DNA from 3 places in the Klebsiella sp. F11 genome. Region 2 is predicted to be linked to each of the others. Evidence: predicted binding sites of a transcription regulator. Region 2 holds the regulator's gene; each other region holds the start of a gene.
What was found. Region 2 encodes Fur, which represses iron uptake genes when iron is present. Its sites were predicted from a motif close to ATAATAATGAGAACNACTATCAA; they were not measured.
Positions count from the first base shown of each region.

Region 1: a site for Fur is predicted at 2,966-2,988, ahead of bfd (bacterioferritin-associated ferredoxin). Genes of this name have one in related genera too.
Region 3: a site for Fur is predicted at 1,640-1,662, ahead of AC1M2H_RS16780 (TonB-dependent siderophore receptor). Genes of this name have one in related genera too.

Region 1 covers NZ_CM160060.1:430,531-436,477, forward strand. Annotated here, with positions in the region: gene fusA (elongation factor G) at 1-1,587, shown strand, start outside; gene tuf (elongation factor Tu) at 1,657-2,841, shown strand; gene bfd (bacterioferritin-associated ferredoxin) at 3,023-3,217, shown strand; gene bfr (bacterioferritin) at 3,291-3,767, shown strand; gene AC1M2H_RS02145 (prepilin peptidase) at 3,744-4,223, opposite strand; gene rpsJ (30S ribosomal protein S10) at 4,601-4,912, shown strand; gene rplC (50S ribosomal protein L3) at 4,945-5,574, shown strand; gene rplD (50S ribosomal protein L4) at 5,585-5,947, shown strand, end outside.
Region 2 covers NZ_CM160060.1:3,983,324-3,989,270, reverse strand. Annotated here, with positions in the region: gene glnS (glutamine--tRNA ligase) at 1-121, shown strand, start outside; gene chiP (chitoporin ChiP) at 560-1,963, shown strand; gene AC1M2H_RS19730 (ChiQ/YbfN family lipoprotein) at 2,011-2,343, shown strand; gene fur (ferric iron uptake transcriptional regulator) at 2,423-2,875, opposite strand; gene fldA (flavodoxin FldA) at 3,167-3,697, opposite strand; gene ybfE (LexA regulated protein) at 3,848-4,141, opposite strand; gene ybfF (esterase) at 4,275-5,048, opposite strand; gene seqA (replication initiation negative regulator SeqA) at 5,232-5,780, shown strand; gene pgm (phosphoglucomutase (alpha-D-glucose-1,6-bisphosphate-dependent)) at 5,814-5,947, shown strand, end outside.
Region 3 covers NZ_CM160060.1:3,386,807-3,392,753, forward strand. Annotated here, with positions in the region: gene ldtC (L,D-transpeptidase LdtC) at 1-176, shown strand, start outside; gene bhsA (multiple stress resistance protein BhsA) at 391-648, opposite strand; partial or broken gene AC1M2H_RS16770 (hypothetical protein) at 769-834, shown strand; gene AC1M2H_RS16775 (TetR/AcrR family transcriptional regulator) at 898-1,533, shown strand; gene AC1M2H_RS16780 (TonB-dependent siderophore receptor) at 1,788-3,974, shown strand; gene AC1M2H_RS16785 (glycine zipper 2TM domain-containing protein) at 4,029-4,568, opposite strand; gene AC1M2H_RS16790 (NAD(P)/FAD-dependent oxidoreductase) at 4,831-5,947, opposite strand, start outside.

The DNA.
Region 1 (5,947 bases), 2.1 Mb from region 2:
GAAGGTTTCACCGGTGTTGTTGACCTGGTGAAAATGAAAGCCATCAACTGGAACGAAGAAGACGCAGGCGTTACCTTCACCTATGAAGATATCCCGGCAGACATGCAGGACCTGGCCGATGAATGGCACCAGAACCTGATCGAGTCCGCAGCGGAAGCTTCAGAAGAGCTGATGGAGAAATACCTGGGTGGTGAAGAACTGACTGAAGAAGAGATCAAGAAAGCTCTGCGTCAGCGCGTTCTGAACAACGAAATCATCCTGGTAACCTGTGGTTCTGCGTTCAAGAACAAAGGTGTTCAGGCGATGCTGGATGCGGTAGTTGACTACCTGCCATCCCCGGTTGACGTGCCTGCGATCAACGGTATTCTGGACGACGGTAAAGATACTCCGGCTGAACGTCACGCTAGCGATGAAGAGCCGTTTGCTGCTCTGGCATTCAAAATCGCTACCGACCCGTTCGTGGGTAACCTGACCTTCTTCCGCGTGTACTCCGGTGTGGTTAACTCTGGTGATACCATCCTGAACTCCGTGAAAGCTGCACGTGAGCGTTTCGGTCGTATCGTTCAGATGCACGCCAACAAACGTGAAGAGATCAAAGAAGTTCGTGCGGGCGACATCGCTGCTGCAATCGGTCTGAAAGACGTAACTACTGGTGATACCCTGTGTAACCCAGATGCGCCGATCATCCTGGAGCGTATGGAATTCCCTGAGCCGGTAATCTCCATCGCTGTAGAACCGAAAACCAAAGCTGACCAGGAAAAAATGGGTCTGGCTCTGGGCCGTCTGGCTAAAGAAGACCCGTCTTTCCGCGTATGGACTGACGAAGAATCTAACCAGACCATTATCGCCGGTATGGGTGAGCTGCACCTCGACATCATCGTTGACCGCATGAAGCGTGAATTCAACGTTGAAGCGAACGTCGGTAAACCTCAGGTTGCTTACCGCGAAGCGATTCGCGCTAAAGTTACCGATATCGAAGGTAAACACGCTAAGCAGTCTGGTGGTCGCGGTCAGTATGGTCACGTTGTGATCGACATGTACCCGCTGGAGCCGGGCTCAAATCCGAAAGGATACGAGTTCGTCAACGACATCAAAGGTGGTGTAATTCCTGGCGAATACATCCCTGCCGTTGATAAAGGCATCCAGGAACAGCTGAAAGCTGGTCCGCTGGCTGGCTACCCGGTAGTTGATCTCGGTGTACGTCTGCACTTCGGTTCTTACCATGACGTTGACTCCTCTGAGCTGGCGTTTAAACTGGCCGCTTCTCTTGCCTTTAAAGATGGCTTTAAGAAAGCGAAACCAGTTCTGCTTGAGCCGATCATGAAGGTTGAAGTAGAAACTCCGGAAGAGAACACTGGTGACGTCATCGGTGACCTTAGCCGTCGTCGTGGTATGCTGCGTGGTCAAGAATCCAACGTTACTGGCGTTGTGATTCACGCTGAAGTTCCGCTGTCTGAAATGTTCGGATATGCAACTCAGCTGCGTTCTCTGACCAAAGGTCGTGCTTCTTACTCCATGGAGTTCCTGAAGTATGATGACGCACCGAACAACGTTGCTCAGGCCGTAATCGAAGCCCGTGGTAAATAAGCCGTAGGGTTAAACCAAAATCCCGTGCTCTCTCCTGAAGGGGAGAGCGCTATAGTAAGGAATATAGCCGTGTCTAAAGAAAAATTTGAACGTACAAAACCGCACGTCAACGTCGGTACTATCGGCCACGTTGACCATGGTAAAACTACTCTGACCGCTGCAATCACTACCGTTCTGGCTAAAACCTACGGTGGTTCTGCTCGTGCATTCGACCAGATCGATAACGCGCCGGAAGAAAAAGCTCGTGGTATCACCATCAACACTTCCCACGTTGAATATGACACCCCGACTCGCCACTACGCACACGTAGACTGCCCGGGCCACGCCGACTATGTTAAAAACATGATCACCGGTGCTGCGCAGATGGACGGCGCGATCCTGGTTGTTGCTGCGACTGACGGCCCGATGCCGCAGACTCGTGAGCACATCCTGCTGGGTCGTCAGGTAGGCGTTCCGTACATCATCGTGTTCCTGAACAAATGCGACATGGTTGATGACGAAGAGCTGCTGGAACTGGTTGAGATGGAAGTGCGTGAGCTGCTGTCTCAGTACGACTTCCCGGGCGACGACACCCCGATCGTTCGTGGTTCCGCGCTGAAAGCGCTGGAAGGCGAAGCCGACTGGGAAGCGAAAATCATCGAACTGGCAGGCTACCTGGATTCTTACATCCCGGAACCAGAACGTGCTATCGACAAGCCGTTCCTGCTGCCGATCGAAGACGTATTCTCCATCTCCGGTCGTGGTACCGTTGTTACCGGTCGTGTAGAGCGCGGTATCATCAAAGTGGGCGAAGAAGTTGAAATCGTTGGTATCAAAGACACCGCGAAATCTACCTGTACCGGCGTTGAAATGTTCCGCAAACTGCTGGACGAAGGCCGTGCGGGTGAGAACGTTGGCGTTCTGCTGCGTGGTATCAAACGTGAAGAAATCGAACGTGGTCAGGTACTGGCTAAGCCGGGTTCTATCAAGCCGCACACCAAATTCGAATCTGAAGTGTACATTCTGTCCAAAGACGAAGGCGGCCGTCATACTCCGTTCTTCAAAGGCTACCGTCCGCAGTTCTACTTCCGTACAACTGACGTGACTGGCACCATCGAACTGCCGGAAGGCGTAGAGATGGTAATGCCGGGCGACAACATCAAAATGGTTGTTACCCTGATCCACCCGATCGCGATGGACGACGGTCTGCGTTTCGCAATCCGTGAAGGCGGCCGTACTGTAGGTGCGGGCGTTGTTGCTAAAGTTCTGAGCTAATTATTTAGTTCTGAATTAAAAAGGGCGCTTCGGCGCCCTTTTTGCTGCCCGTCATTTAGGCCAGTAAGTGCGAGAGCGGCTAATATAAAAAAGTGCCGTATCAGGGTTATTATATAAACAGCCTATTGTAATCATAACTATTCTCATTTACACTTTGAGCATAAATTGAACGGGAGTGAATATGTACGTTTGTTTGTGTAATGGTGTAAACGATAAAAAAATTCGTCAGGCCGTGCGGCAATTTCACCCTCAATCCTTTCAGCAGTTGCGTAAGTTTATTCCCGTTGGAAATCAATGTGGTAAATGCGTTCGCGCCGCTCGCGAGATCATGGAAGATGAATTAACTCGCATGCCGGAATATAAAGAGATCGCCTGAGACCTCTGCCTTTTCTTTGACATCTATATAGTGCGAACTACGCTTCAATGAGTGGAAGCGGAGGGACTATATAATGAAAGGTGATGTCAAAGTCATAAGTTATCTCAATAAATTATTGGGAAATGAGCTTGTCGCAATAAATCAGTACTTTCTCCATGCCAGGATGTTCAAGAACTGGGGCCTGATGCGCCTCAACGATGTCGAGTACCATGAATCCATTGATGAAATGAAGCACGCCGATAAATATATTGAGCGTATTTTATTTCTTGAAGGGCTGCCCAACCTGCAGGATCTCGGCAAGCTGGGTATCGGTGAAGATGTCGAGGAGATGCTGCAGTCCGATTTAAGACTGGAGCTGGAAGGCGCCAAAGATTTACGCGAGGCTATCGCCTATGCCGACAGCGTCCACGATTATGTCAGCCGCGATATGCTGATTGAAATCCTCGCCGATGAAGAAGGCCATATCGACTGGTTGGAAACCGAGCTGGATCTGATCGGTAAAATTGGCCTGCAGAATTATCTCCAGTCACAGATTAAAGTTGCTGACTGACAGCGTTTGCCATCCACAGTAAAAGCCCGCTGCAGCCAAAAAAGGGCCAAACGGCAGCGGGTTGTTCAGGACCTCGCGACGCTTCCAGATAACAACGCGCAGAAGCAGCGCGGCGCAGGCAATCAGCGTCGCCATAAACACCAGCAGTGGCAGCCGCTGCCAGCCGTGCCAGGCGCCGAGAGCGGCAAGAAACTTCACGTCACCATAGCCCAACCCCTCATACCCGCGAACCCCTCTGTAAACCCAGTAGACTAAAGCAAAGGCCAGATATCCCGCGATGGCTCCCCAAACGGCGTTTTCCAGGCCCATCGGCATGCGACAAAGATAAAACAGCAGGCCAGCCCAGAGCAGGGGACAGGTCAAGCGATCGGGAAGTAGTCCATAGCGCAGGTCATGCCAGCAGAGCGCCAGAGAGAATCCGCAGTAGAAAAGCAGGAAGGGGAGAGTCATGTACATGGGATACCCCGGCGGATGAATCGTATGCGTCGATTTTGACCCGGCGAGGTGCGAGCAGCAAAGGACGATAGTGGGTTTTGCGCGCGGCGATCAGCTAAGTTTGCTATTTTTCAGCCGGCAACACCGTTCTTCCGGGCAGCCTCGCAAATATAAACGACGATTTTCTACGCAGCCCTTGTGTTGGGGCCGAATTTGCGTATAATGCGCGGGCCCGTCAAAGTTGGCGGGCCGGTTCGATATGAACCCTGATAGAGCTTTTAGCTATCAAACAATGTTCCCAATCGGGGAACTATGTAAGAACGGTTACACTCTCCCATCAATCGTAATGGGTATGAGGAGTAATCATTTCGTCTATAAATAATTGGAGCTCTGGTCTCATGCAGAACCAAAGAATCCGTATCCGTCTTAAAGCGTTTGATCATCGTCTGATCGATCAATCAACCGCGGAAATCGTCGAGACTGCTAAGCGCACTGGTGCGCAGGTCCGTGGTCCGATCCCGCTGCCGACCCGCAAAGAGCGCTTTACCGTTCTGATCTCTCCGCACGTCAACAAAGATGCGCGCGATCAGTACGAGATCCGCACTCACAAGCGTCTGGTTGACATCGTTGAGCCAACTGAGAAAACCGTTGATGCTCTGATGCGTCTGGATCTGGCTGCCGGTGTAGACGTGCAGATCAGCCTGGGTTAATCAGGTCATCGAGCGATTGAGAGGTTGAAACAATGATTGGTTTAGTCGGTAAAAAAGTGGGCATGACTCGCATCTTCACTGAAGATGGCGTATCTATCCCAGTAACCGTAATCGAAGTTGAAGCAAACCGTGTTGCACAGGTTAAAGACCTGGCTAACGACGGTTACCGCGCAATTCAGGTTACCACCGGTGCTAAAAAAGCTAACCGTGTAACCAAGCCGGAAGCTGGTCACTTCGCTAAAGCTGGCGTAGAAGCTGGCCGCGGCCTGTGGGAATTCCGTCTTGCCGACGGTGAAGAATTCACCGTAGGTCAGAGCATTAGCGTTGAACTGTTTGCTGACGTTAAAAAAGTTGACGTAACCGGTACCTCTAAAGGTAAAGGTTTTGCTGGTACCGTTAAGCGCTGGAACTTCCGTACCCAGGACGCTACTCACGGTAACTCCTTGTCTCACCGCGTTCCGGGTTCTATCGGTCAGAACCAGACTCCGGGCAAAGTGTTCAAAGGCAAGAAAATGGCAGGTCAGCTGGGTAACGAACGTGTCACCGTTCAGAGCCTGGACGTAGTACGTGTTGACGCTGAGCGCAACCTGCTGCTGGTTAAAGGTGCGGTCCCGGGTGCAACCGGTAGCGACCTGATCGTTAAACCAGCTGTGAAGGCGTAAGGGGATAGCAATGGAATTAGTATTGAAAGACGCGCAGAGCGCGCTGACTGTTTCCGAAACTACCTTCGGTCGTGATTTCAACGAAGCGCTGGTTCACCAGGTTGTAGTTGCTTATGCAGCTGGTGCTCGTCAGGGTACTCGTGCTCAGAAGACTCGTGCTGAAGTAACTGGTTCAGGCAAAAAGCCGTGGCGCCAGAAAGGTACCGGCCGTGCGCGTTCAGGTTCTATCAAGAGCCCGATCTGGCGTTCCGGTGGCGTAACCTTCGCTGCTCGTCCGCAGGACCACAGTCAAAAAGTTAACAAAAAGATGTACCGCGGCGCGCTGAAAAGCATTCTGTCCGAACTGGTACGTCAGGATCGTCTGATCGTTGTC
Region 2 (5,947 bases):
GGCCCTGCAGTTTGAGCGTGAGGGCTACTTCTGCCTCGACAGCCGCTATGCAAGCGCTGACCATCTGGTGTTCAACCGCACCGTTGGTCTGCGCGATACCTGGGCGAAGGTCGGCGCATAAACCCGCGTCGCCGCATTGCCATCAAAAACGCCGCATCCGCGGCGTTTTTTTATGCCCGCAGCTATTGGCTGGCGTAGTTATTTTCGCGATGCGAATTAATCTTGTTTACAGCCGGTAATATATCCCGTCGGGTCCGTTCGTTATTATTGTGTAAAAATCCTTTGTAAGCGCTTTCATCTCAACTTTTATCCTGATTTTGCAAATACTTCCGCGCTAAATGTACGAAATATAAGGCTGTAACAAACAGACATAGATTATGTGCGCTTTGTCATAATCTTAAGCTTTGGTCGGCGAAAGAGATTGATAATTCGCGTCACGAAAAATAGTCTATCCATAGCGGATATGCGAACTTTTACCGCCCCGCTTTTTAGCAGTCTTATTTATTTTTCGCGGCTTGCCTTTGGCTCCGCGTTTTAAAACGTCAAAGAGGATATGCACATGCGTACGTTTAGTGGCAAACGTAGTACGCTGGCGCTGGCTATTGCCGCCGTCACCGCGATGTCGAGCTGGATCGTTGTTCCGCAGGCCAGCGCAGCAGGTTTTATTGATGATTCCACATTAACCGGCGGTATCTATTACTGGCAGCGCGAGCGCGACCGTAAAGACGTCACCGACGGCGATAAGTACAAAACCAACCTTTCGCATTCAACCTGGAACTCCAACCTGGATTTCCAGTCCGGCTACGCTGCCGATATGTTTGGTATTGACGTGGCGGCCTTTACCGCCATTGAAATGGCGGAAAGCAGCGAAAGCGGCCACCCCAACGAAATTGCCTTCTCCTCAAGAAATAAAGCCTACGACGAAGATTACTCCGGCGATAAGAGCGGAATTAGCCTCTACAAAGCGGCGGCGAAATTTAAGTTTGGCCCGGCGTGGGCGCGCGCTGGCTATATTCAGCCAACCGGGCAAACGCTGCTGGCCCCGCACTGGAGCTTTATGCCGGGCACTTATCAAGGTGCCGAAGCCGGAGCCAACTTTGATTACGGCGACGCCGGCGCGCTGAGTTTCTCCTACATGTGGACCAACGAATATAAAGCGCCGTGGCATATCGAGATGGATGATTTCTACCAGAACGATAAGAAGACCAAAGTCGATTATCTGCACTCTCTGGGCGCCAAATATGATTTTAAAAATGACCTCGTGCTGGAGGCCGCGTTTGGCCAGGCTCAGGGCTATATCGACCAATATTTTGCCAAGGCCAGCTATAAATTTGACGTTGCCGGCACCCCGTTAAACACCAGCTATCAGTTCTACGGCACCCGCGATAAGGTCAGCAACGGCGGCGTGAACGATATTTATGACGGCACCGCCTGGCTGCAGGCGCTGACCTTCGGCTACAAGGTTGCCGACGTGCTGGACCTGCGTCTGGAAGGCACCTGGGTTAAGGCCGAGGGCCAGCAGGGCTACTTCCTGCAGCGTATGACTCCAACCTACGCATCCTCTAACGGCCGCCTGGACGTGTGGTGGGATAACCGCTCCGACTTCAACGCCAACGGCGAAAAAGCGGTGTTCTTCGGCGCCATGTATGACATGAAAAACTGGAATATGCCGGGCTGGGCGTTTGGCGCGTCTTACGTTTACGCATGGGATGCGAAGCCGGGCAAAATGGCGACGCCAGATGCCTACTACAACGCGGATAAGCGTCTGGAAGAGTCGGCCTACAGCCTCGATGCCATGTATACCGTACAGGACGGCCGGGCGAAGGGCACGCTGTTCAAGCTCCACTTCACCCAATACGACAACCACTCCGATATTCCAAGCTGGAGCGGCGGCTACGGCAACATCTTCCAGGATGAGCGCGACGTGAAGTTTATGGTTATTGCCCCGTTCACTATTTTCTGATGCCGCAGCGGCGGGCGTAAGCCTGCCGCCAGTCCGTGAGGTTGATTATGAAAAAGCTATTGCTCATCGCCATGCTGGCATCGGGCCTGGTGGCCTGTACGCAGTCACCGGCGCCAAAAGAAGACAGTAAACTGAAGGATGCCTATAGCGCCTGTATCAATACGGCGGAAGGGAATCCGGATAAAGTTCAGGCCTGCCAGAGCGTGCTGAACGTTCTTAAAGAGGATAAGCAGCATCAGCAGTTCGCCACGCAGGAAAGCGTGCGCGTGCTGGATTATCAGCAGTGTATCCAGGCGACCCGCACCGGCAACGATCAGGCGGTGAAGGCCCGCTGCGACCAGATCTGGAAAGAGATCCGCCGCAACAATACCCGGCCCTGATTTCCCCCGTACTTCCTATTTGTGGGCATAAAAAAAGCCAACCTTCGGGTTGGCTTTTTGCTGCTTACGCTGCGGGAAATTATTTTTCCAGCGGATCATGCGCGTGTTCATCTTCGCGGCAATCGCCTTCCGCACAGTGGCCGTACAGGTACAGGCTGTGGTTGGTCAGGCGGATGCCGTGACGGTGGGCAATTTCACGCTGACGCGCTTCGATGGAGTCATCGCTGAACTCAATCACTTTGCCGCAATCGAGGCAAATCAGATGATCGTGATGATGCTGCTGCGTCAGCTCGAAAACGGATTTACCGCCTTCAAAGTTATGGCGGGTAACAATGCCGGCATCATCAAACTGGTTCAGTACGCGATAAACGGTAGCCAGACCGATCTCTTCACCCATGTCGATCAGGCGTTTGTATAAATCTTCCGCGCTGACGTGATGGTTATCCGGCCCCTGCAGCACTTCCAGAATTTTTAATCGTGGAAGTGTGACTTTCAGGCCAGCCTTCTTCAATGCGGTATTGTTGTCAGTCATGCGGAATCTGTCCTGTTGCTAAACGATCTACTTCCATTAGCGGAAGTAATACAGAGAATCACCCGATGTAACGCGTCTCATTATAGAACTGCCATGATGAAATGAAAACCGCAAGCATCGAGCCTTGTATGCTGTCAAAAACGAGGCACAGGCTACAAACTGCGTCACGTCTCCTCGTTAAATCAGAGGACATTGTACAGATATGTGATTAAAAGTTAAAAACTTGTAGCTATTAGTTTTATTGCTTTTACCTATTAATACGGCGATATCCCAAGATAGCGCCGTTAACGATCAGGCGTTTTTGATTTCTTCGAGGTGCAGTTCTTCAGAAACCTGCTTAACCCATTTCTCTACGCGCTCGTTGGTCAGCTCAGGCTGACGGTCTTCATCGATAGCCAGACCGACGAAATGGTCGTCATCGGCGAGACCTTTAGAGGCTTCGAAATGGTAGCCCGCGGTTGGCCAGTGGCCGACGATGGTTGCGCCGCGCGGTTCGATGATATCGCGAATGGTACCCAGCGCGTCACAGAAGTATTCAGCGTAGTCTTCCTGGTCACCGCAGCCAAACAGGGCGACCAGCTTACCGTTGAAATCGACCTCTTCCAGCGTCGGGAAGAAATCGTCCCAGTCACACTGCGCTTCACCGTAGTACCAGGTCGGGATGCCCAGCAGCAGAATGTCATGAGCCTGCAGATCTTCTTTGCTGCTTTTGGCAATGTCGTGAACATCAGCAACGTCTTTACCAAGCTGCTTTTGGATCATTTTTGCAATATTTTCGGTGTTGCCGGTGTCGCTGCCAAAAAAGATGCCGATGATTGCCATGAGTAAAATAACCTCTTGATACTTAATGATGTGGTAGTGGCGTAATGCCCGCAGATAACGGCAATCATAGCAGAACAGGGGAGGGGGCGGAAACAGCAATCACGCCCGACTGCACACTCTGCTACATGAAAGTGCTGTTTTTGCGGTTTCTCAGACTTTACCCTGGCTATGCAGGGCTGCCAGCTGGTTCATCAACATCTCTTCAATCAGATCGCTGCGGTTCATATTGCGGGCATCGGCCAGCTCATTGAGCGCATCGACCGCTTCAGCGTTGAGCTTAAGCTCCACGCGCTTTAAGCCGCGAACTTTGTCGCGTTTAAGCTGATTGCGTTTATTGATGCGCAGCTGTTCGTCGCGCGAAAGCGGATTGGTCTTTGGTCTACCCGGGCGACGCTCGGTTGCGAACAAATCTAATGTCGTACGGTCCGTTTGTTCTTTTGCCATGATTCAGAGTGACTTCGGGGAAACGAGTTGTCGGGCCATTGCCGACACAGATAGCGCGCCATAATACATCAGGCGAACCGCTGCGCCAACGACCGCGGGCATTCTGCGGCGCGGTCGGGCAGTTTTTAGCCAGTTATGCCGCTAAAGAGGAGAGATATCGGCGAATGGCGCGCAATACCGCTTCCGGTTTCTCCGCATGGACCCAATGGCCCGCGCCGGCAATCACGTGCGCGCGGGCCTGGGGGAACTGCGCCAGCAGCGCGTCGCGATACTCGTCGGTCACGTAGGGAGAGTTGCCGCCCGGGATAAACAGGGCCGGATGCGGCCAGGCGGGAACCGGCTGCCAGCCAACGATATGGCTATATTGATCCCACAGGACCGGCACGTTAAACCGCCACTGGCCGTCAACGAAGGACTTCAGCAGAAACTGAATCACCCCCTCTTCCTGCAGATGCTGGCGCATGATTGCCGCCGCCTGCTGACGGGTCGCGGCGCCGGTGGCGGTCACGGCGTTGATGGCGGCAAAGATTTCGTCATGGCGGCGGACGTGATAATCCACCGGCGCGATATCGATAGCCACCAGGCCGTCGATGCGCTCCGGGGCCAGGGCGCTTAGCGCCATCACCGCTTTACCGCCCATTGAGTGGCCAATAAAGGTCGCTTTTTCCAACTGCAGATCGTCAAGGGTGTCGAGCAGATCCTGCGCCATAGCGGCGTAGGTCATCTGCGGATCGCGCGGGGAAAGACCGTGATTGCGCATATCGACCTGCAGGATATCGTAGTCGGCAACCAGGTCGCGCGCGAGGATCCCCAGGTTATCAAGGCTGCCAAACAGACCGTGAACGAGGACCACCGGGGAATTATTGTGCGGATTTTGCGCAGATTGCGCGCGGCTATTTAATTTCATGGCAAAGTTCTTTTTTTCGCTCCGTCGGGTTAGGGTATTATGTTGGACATTCTGCCATCCGGCTGCAAGACCCAGAGCTATCTGAGTTTTACCGCCATCCTGGTTTGACGCTATCCGCGGTTAGGATTTGTCCTTATAATCCTGACAACTTGTATTCAGAAAAAGATATCGCACTGGATTAAGATGAAAACAATTGAAGTTGATGATGATCTCTATCGCTATATTGCCAGCCACACCCAGCATATTGGTGAGAGTGCATCCGACATTTTACGGCGCATGCTGAAATTTTCCGCCGCTTCCCAGACCGCCACCGCCGTCGCGAAAGCCGCGCCGGCGCAGGCTCCGACCGCTGCCGTTGAGGTCAAGCCTGCCAACCCGGTGAAAGATAAGGTTCGCGCGATGCGCGAGCTGCTGTTATCTGATGAATACGCCGATCAAAAGCGCGCGGTAAACCGTTTTATGCTGGTGCTAACGACGCTCTACTCGCTGGACGGCAAAGCGTTTGCTGCGGCCACCGAATCACTGCACGGACGTACGCGTACCTATTTCGCTGAAGACGCCCGCGTTCTGCTGAAAAGCGGCAATCAGACCAAACCTAAGCAGGTACCCGGCACGCCGTGGTGGGTGATTACCAATACCAATACTGGCCGTAAATGCAGTATGATTGAACATATCATGCAGTCAATGCAATTCCCCACGGAGTTGATTGAGAAGGTTTGCGGCACGATCTAGCTTTATTCACCCTTGCATCAGAAGGATCAGGCAATGGCAATCGATAAGCGTGCGGGGCAGCCTGCACAACAGAGTGATTTGATTAACGTCGCCCAGCTGACTGCCCAGTACTATGTACTGCAGCCGGAAGCAGGCAACGCGGAGCATGCGGTGAAGTTCGGGACCTC
Region 3 (5,947 bases), 600 kb from region 2:
CGAAGCATCTTGATGACGATCCGCAAACGCTGCCAATCGTACTTGATGCGGCAATGCAGGCCTTTAAGCAGGCGCAGCTCACCGACCAGCCGGTCATGGAGCGGGCGATGGGACTGCGATCGGGGATGCCGATTGATGTCACCCGCCATCAGCCGAACGCCGGACAGGCACTGTAATCGCACGACGCGCGGAATACCGATTAATCGACGGGTTCTTGATGACGTTTTATGGGGAAGAGAGCCGGGCATTCAGAGAGCGAGTCGCGGTCCCATAAGGGGTGTGGACCGCTTCGCAATATTGGCATAACAGGGGAACAGCTTACTGCTTACTACCGCGGCCTGATAAAGGGATCAGAGCCACGTTTGTCAGTGGCATGACAGAGGGAACAGCTTATTTGTAGATAACCGCAGTGCCGTGCAGGGTGTTAGGACCGGTTACCGACGTAATGCGGAATGAAGTCGCGCCCATTTCTTCCGCTTTCTGCGCCAGCTGGTCTTCCAGAGAGCCCAGGTTGGTGCCGGCGGAGGCGGAAACGGTGCCGATTTTTTGCTGGCCGGCAGGAGTGGATTGCACTTCAACGGCGGCAAAACTGGCGAAAGAGAGCGAGCTCAGGACAGCAGCGAGGGTCAGCGTTTTGATGGTTTTCATGATTATTGTACCTATGCAGATGATTTTTTATTAGGGTCGCAAGAATTAACTTAACGATCGATAGGTAAATAATAATGTGACTCACATCACACGTCAACGCATTTTTATAACGATCGTTTAATTATTTATAAACAACTTAAAATTCATATATATATGAATTATTTATTTTTGGGCCGACTCTGCTGGTAGGTTGCGGCGTTTGTTTTTATAATGGCCCCTCAACAAACCAACATAGGTACAAGCGGCATCATGACAACTGACGTCCAAAGTTGCACAAAAAAAAGCCGTGGCCGACCTAAAGTGTTCGACAGGGAAGCGGCGCTGGATAAGGCCATGGCACTGTTCTGGCAGCATGGGTATGAGGCAACCTCCCTTGCCGACCTGGTGGAAGCCACCGGGGCAAAAGCCCCTACGCTCTACGCCGAGTTCGTCAACAAAGAAGGGCTGTTTCGCGCGGTGCTGGATCGCTATATTTCGCGCTTTGCCGCCAGGCACGAAGCGCAGCTGTTTGACGAAGATAAGTCGGTCGACCAGGCGCTGCGGGACTATTTCACCGCGATTGCCACCTGCTTTACCAGTAAAGACACGCCGGCGGGTTGCTTTATGATCAACACCTCCGCGGTGCTGGCGGCCTCCTCTACCGACATCGCCAACACTATTAAGTCGCGGCACGCGATGCAGGAGCAGACCCTGATCCAGTTCCTGCAGCAGCGCCAGCTGCGCGGTGAGCTGCCGGAAAATGGCGACGTTCGCCAGCTCGCGCAGTTCTTAAGCTGCGTGCTGCAGGGCATGTCGATAAGCGCCCGCGAAGGCGCCGATTTCAGCAAATTAATGCAAATTGCCGACACCACCCTGCGCCTGTGGCCGCAAATTCTCCAGCCCTAATCCGCTCTGCTGTCCGGTGACCTAAGTCACCGGGCCTGCGTTACCCCTCCGCTTTGACCCCATTTTTATTAATGTTTTCACACCTTTAAGCGTTAATTTGTTGTAAATGATATTGATAACAATAATCACTGCGTGCAGAATTCGCATTTGCGTTTTTCAATTTGTTTCACCCTGTAACAATCGGTGCGCCCGCGCCGAAAAACTAAAACAACAATGCTTAACAACAAAGCAATTAACTCATAAAAGGAATGCGAATGAACACGCGTCTCTGGGTGCTTAACCCACTGCTGCTGGCTACCACCCTCCCCGTCTTTAGCGCCCAGGCGGCCGAAGAAAGTCTTATCGTTAGCGCCAACCGTACGCACCGTACCGTTGCCGAAATGGCGCAGACCACCTGGGTTATTGAAGGTCACGAAATTGAACAGCAGGTTCAGGGCGGCAAGGAGTTCAAAGACGTGCTGGCGCAGCTTATCCCGGGCATCGACGTCAGCAGCCAGGGACGGACGAACTACGGCATGAATATGCGCGGTCGCGCGATCGTGGTGCTGATCGACGGCGTACGGCTGAACTCCTCCCGCACCGACAGCCGTCAGCTCGACGCTATCGACCCGTTCAATATTGAACATATCGAGGTTATCTCCGGCGCCACCTCGCTGTACGGCGGCGGTAGCACCGGCGGCCTGATCAATATTGTGACCAAAAAAGGCCAGCAGGATAGCCAGGTCGATCTCGAACTGGGCGGCAAAACGGGGTTTGCCAACAGTAACGACCATGACGAGCGGGTGGCGGCGGCGGTCAGCGGCGGAACCGACCACGCATCCGGCAGATTATCGGTGGCTTATCAGCGCTTCGGCGGCTGGTATGACGGCAATAACGATGCGCTGATCCTCGATAATACCCAGACCGGCTTACAGCACTCCGACCGCCTCGACGTGATGGGCACCGGCACCATCGACATAGACGATAATCGTCAGCTCCAGCTGGTGACGCAATACTATAAAAGCCAGGGCGACGACTACGGCCTGTACCTGGGGAAAAATATGTCGGCGGTGACCGGCGACGGCAAGGCCTACACCACCGGCGGGCTGGATTCCGACCGCGTGCCCGGCACCGAGCGTCATCTGATCAGCCTCCAGTATTCCGACGCCGACTTCTACGGCCAGAATCTGGTCAGCCAGATCTACTATCGCGACGAATCCCTGACCTTTTACCCCTTCCCAACCCTCTCTAAGGGCCAGGTCAGCAGCTTCTCCTCCTCGAAGCAGGATACCGATCAGTACGGGGCCAAAATTACCCTCAACAGCCAGCCGCTGGAGGGCCTGGATCTGACCTGGGGGCTCGATGCCGATCATGAAACCTTCAACGCCAACCAGATGTTCTTCGATCTCAACCAATCGATGGCTTCCGGCGGGCTGAATAATCAGTCGATCTACACCACCGGCCGCTACCCGGGCTACAGCATCACCAACCTCGCCCCGTTCCTGCAAAGCAGCTATGACCTGAACGATATCTTTACCGTCAGCGGCGGCGTGCGCTACCAGTGGACGGAAAACCGGGTAGATGATTTTGTCGGCTACGCGCAGCAGCAGGACGTCGCCAACGGGAAAGCCCGCTCGGCGGACGCCATCCCCGGCGGGAAAACGGATTACGATAACTTCCTGTTTAACGCCGGGATTGTCGCCCACATTACCGACCGTCAGCAGACCTGGTTTAACTTCTCGCAGGGCGTCGAGCTGCCGGATCCGGGTAAATACTACGGCATTGGTCAATACGGCGCCGCCGTTAACGGCAACCTTCCGCTGGTGTCGAGCGTCAACGTCGGCGACTCGCCGCTGCAGGGGATAAAAGTTAACTCTTACGAGCTGGGCTGGCGCTACACCGGCGATAACCTGCGCACCCAGCTGGCGGCTTACTACTCGACGTCGGACAAAAATATCGTTGTCAATCGCGCCGATATGACGATAGACGTTCAGTCCGATAAGCGGCGTATTTACGGCGTTGAAGGGGCGGTGGATTACGCCTTCCCGCAGAGCGACTGGAGCACGGGAGCTAACTTCAACGTGCTGAAATCGCAGGTGAAGAGCGACGGCAGCTGGCAGAAATGGGACGTAACCCTGGCCTCGCCGTCAAAAGCCACCGCCTGGGTCGGCTGGGCGCCGGATCCGTGGTCGCTGCGCGTGCAAACCCAACAGGTGTTCGATATTAGCGACGCCAGCGGCAACAAGCTTGACGGCTACAACACCGTTGACTTTATCGGCAGCTACGCGCTCCCGCTGGGCAAGCTGACCTTCAGCATCGAAAACCTGCTGAACGAAGACTACGTCACCCTCTGGGGCCAGCGCGCGCCGCTGCTCTATAGCCCAACCTACGGCAGCAGTTCGCTGTATGAGTACAAAGGCCGCGGCCGCACCTTTGGTCTGAACTACGCCCTGAGCTTCTGATAAAAAAAGCCCCTCATCCTGAGTGATGAGGGGCAAATAGCAATAAACGCTTTTTTACGCTTTGTTATTCAGAATCAGCTGACCGTTACTATCCAGCGGAATTTGCGTGCCGGGGTCATGTTCCATGCGAATCTTGCCCTGCTGATCGCCGATTTTGTAGGTGACGTCATAGCCCAGCATTTTATCCGATTTGTCGTACACCGTTTTGCAGCGCTGCTGCGTGGTGGTGTAGGTGTCGCCTTCCTGCAGCGATCCCTGAATCTGATTACCGGCATAGCCGCCACCCAGCGCGCCCACTACCGTGGCAACGCTGCGGCCGCGGCCACCGCCAAACTGATGGCCGATAACCCCGCCGGCAACCGCGCCGAGCACCGAGCCGGCAATCCGGTTTTCATCCTGCACCGGACGACGGTGGGTAACGGTGACGTTGCGGCACTCCTGGCGCGGCGTTTTAATGCTCTCTTTTATCGGCGTACTGGAGACCACCTGCGCATACTGCGGGCCACGATCCAGTACGTTAAGACCGGCGACGGCGGCCACGCCCAGCGCGGCGGCCACGCCAATCCCTATACCCGCCAACATTGATTTATTCACGGGACATCCTCCTTTGTTGCTGATAGCGATAATTTTGCTATCAGCCCGGGGAGCTTGCAAATCAGAAAGCGGATGAAAAATGCGAGGATATGCAGCAAACTGCGGTGATTCAGAGGAATCCGAGAGGATATAGCGAATATTACAGAATGATATTCCGGATAATCGCCCGGCAGCGCGTTATCTGACCGGGCGGCGGTTCGGCGCGTTTCGCGCCCCCGGAGAAGGCGCTAACGCCATCATCCGGGAGCCGGGCGTCCGAAAATTAGTGCAGCTTCAGGCGCGGACGAATGATGCGGTTGATGCGCCCCACCAGCATCATCAGGCCGGTTTTAAAGTAGCCGTGCAGCGCAATCTGGTGCATGCGGTACAGGGAGATGTAAACGAAGCGCGCAATACGACCTTCGATCATCATTGAACCACGCATCAGGTTACCCATCAGGCTGCCGACGGTCGAGTAGTTGGAGAGCGAAACCAGCGAGCCGTGATCCTTATAAGCATAGGTTTTCAACGGCTTGTTTTTCATCTGCGCGAGGATGTTATGCAACGCGCAGGTTGCCATCTGGTGTGCGGCCTGCGCGCGCGGCGGCACGAATCCGCCTTCCGGACGGGCGCAGGAGGCGCAGTCGCCGATGGCATAGATGTCGGCATCGCGGGTCGTTTGCAGCGTCGGTTCGACCACCAGCTGATTGATGCGGTTGGTTTCCAGACCGCCGATCTCTTTCATAAAGTCCGGCGCCTTAATCCCGGCGGCCCAGACCATCAGATCGGCATTAATAAACTCGCCGTCTTTGGTGTGCAGGCCGTTGGCATCGGCGCTGGTGACCATGGTTTTTGTCAGCACCCGCACGCCGAGCTTGGTCAGCTCGCTGTGCGCGGCGCCGGAAATGCGCGGCGGCAGCGCCGGCAGAATACGCTCGCCGGCCTCAACCAGGGTGACGTTCAGCGCTTCGTTGGTCAGCCCTTTGTAGCCGTAGCTGTGCAGCTGCTTAACCGCGTTATGCAACTCGGCAGAAAGCTCAACGCCGGTGGCCCCGCCGCCGACGATAGCAATATTCACTTTGCCGTTGGCGCCGAGGTCCGCGGAGTATTTGAGGAACAGGTTTAGCATTTCCTGATGGAAACGGCGCGCCTGGTGCGGGTTATCGAGGAAAATACAGTTCTCTTTTACGCCCGGCGTATTAAAGTCGTTCGAGGTACTGCCCAGCGCCATAACCAGCGTGTCGTAAGGCAGCTTGCGCTCGGCCACCAGCAGCTCGCCCTTTTCGTCGCGCAGTTCGGAAAGCGTGATGGTTTTTGCTTCGCGGTTGATATCCGCGACTGACCCGAGCTGGAACTGAAAACCGTGATTGCGGGCATGAGCCAGGTAGCTCAGCGCGTCT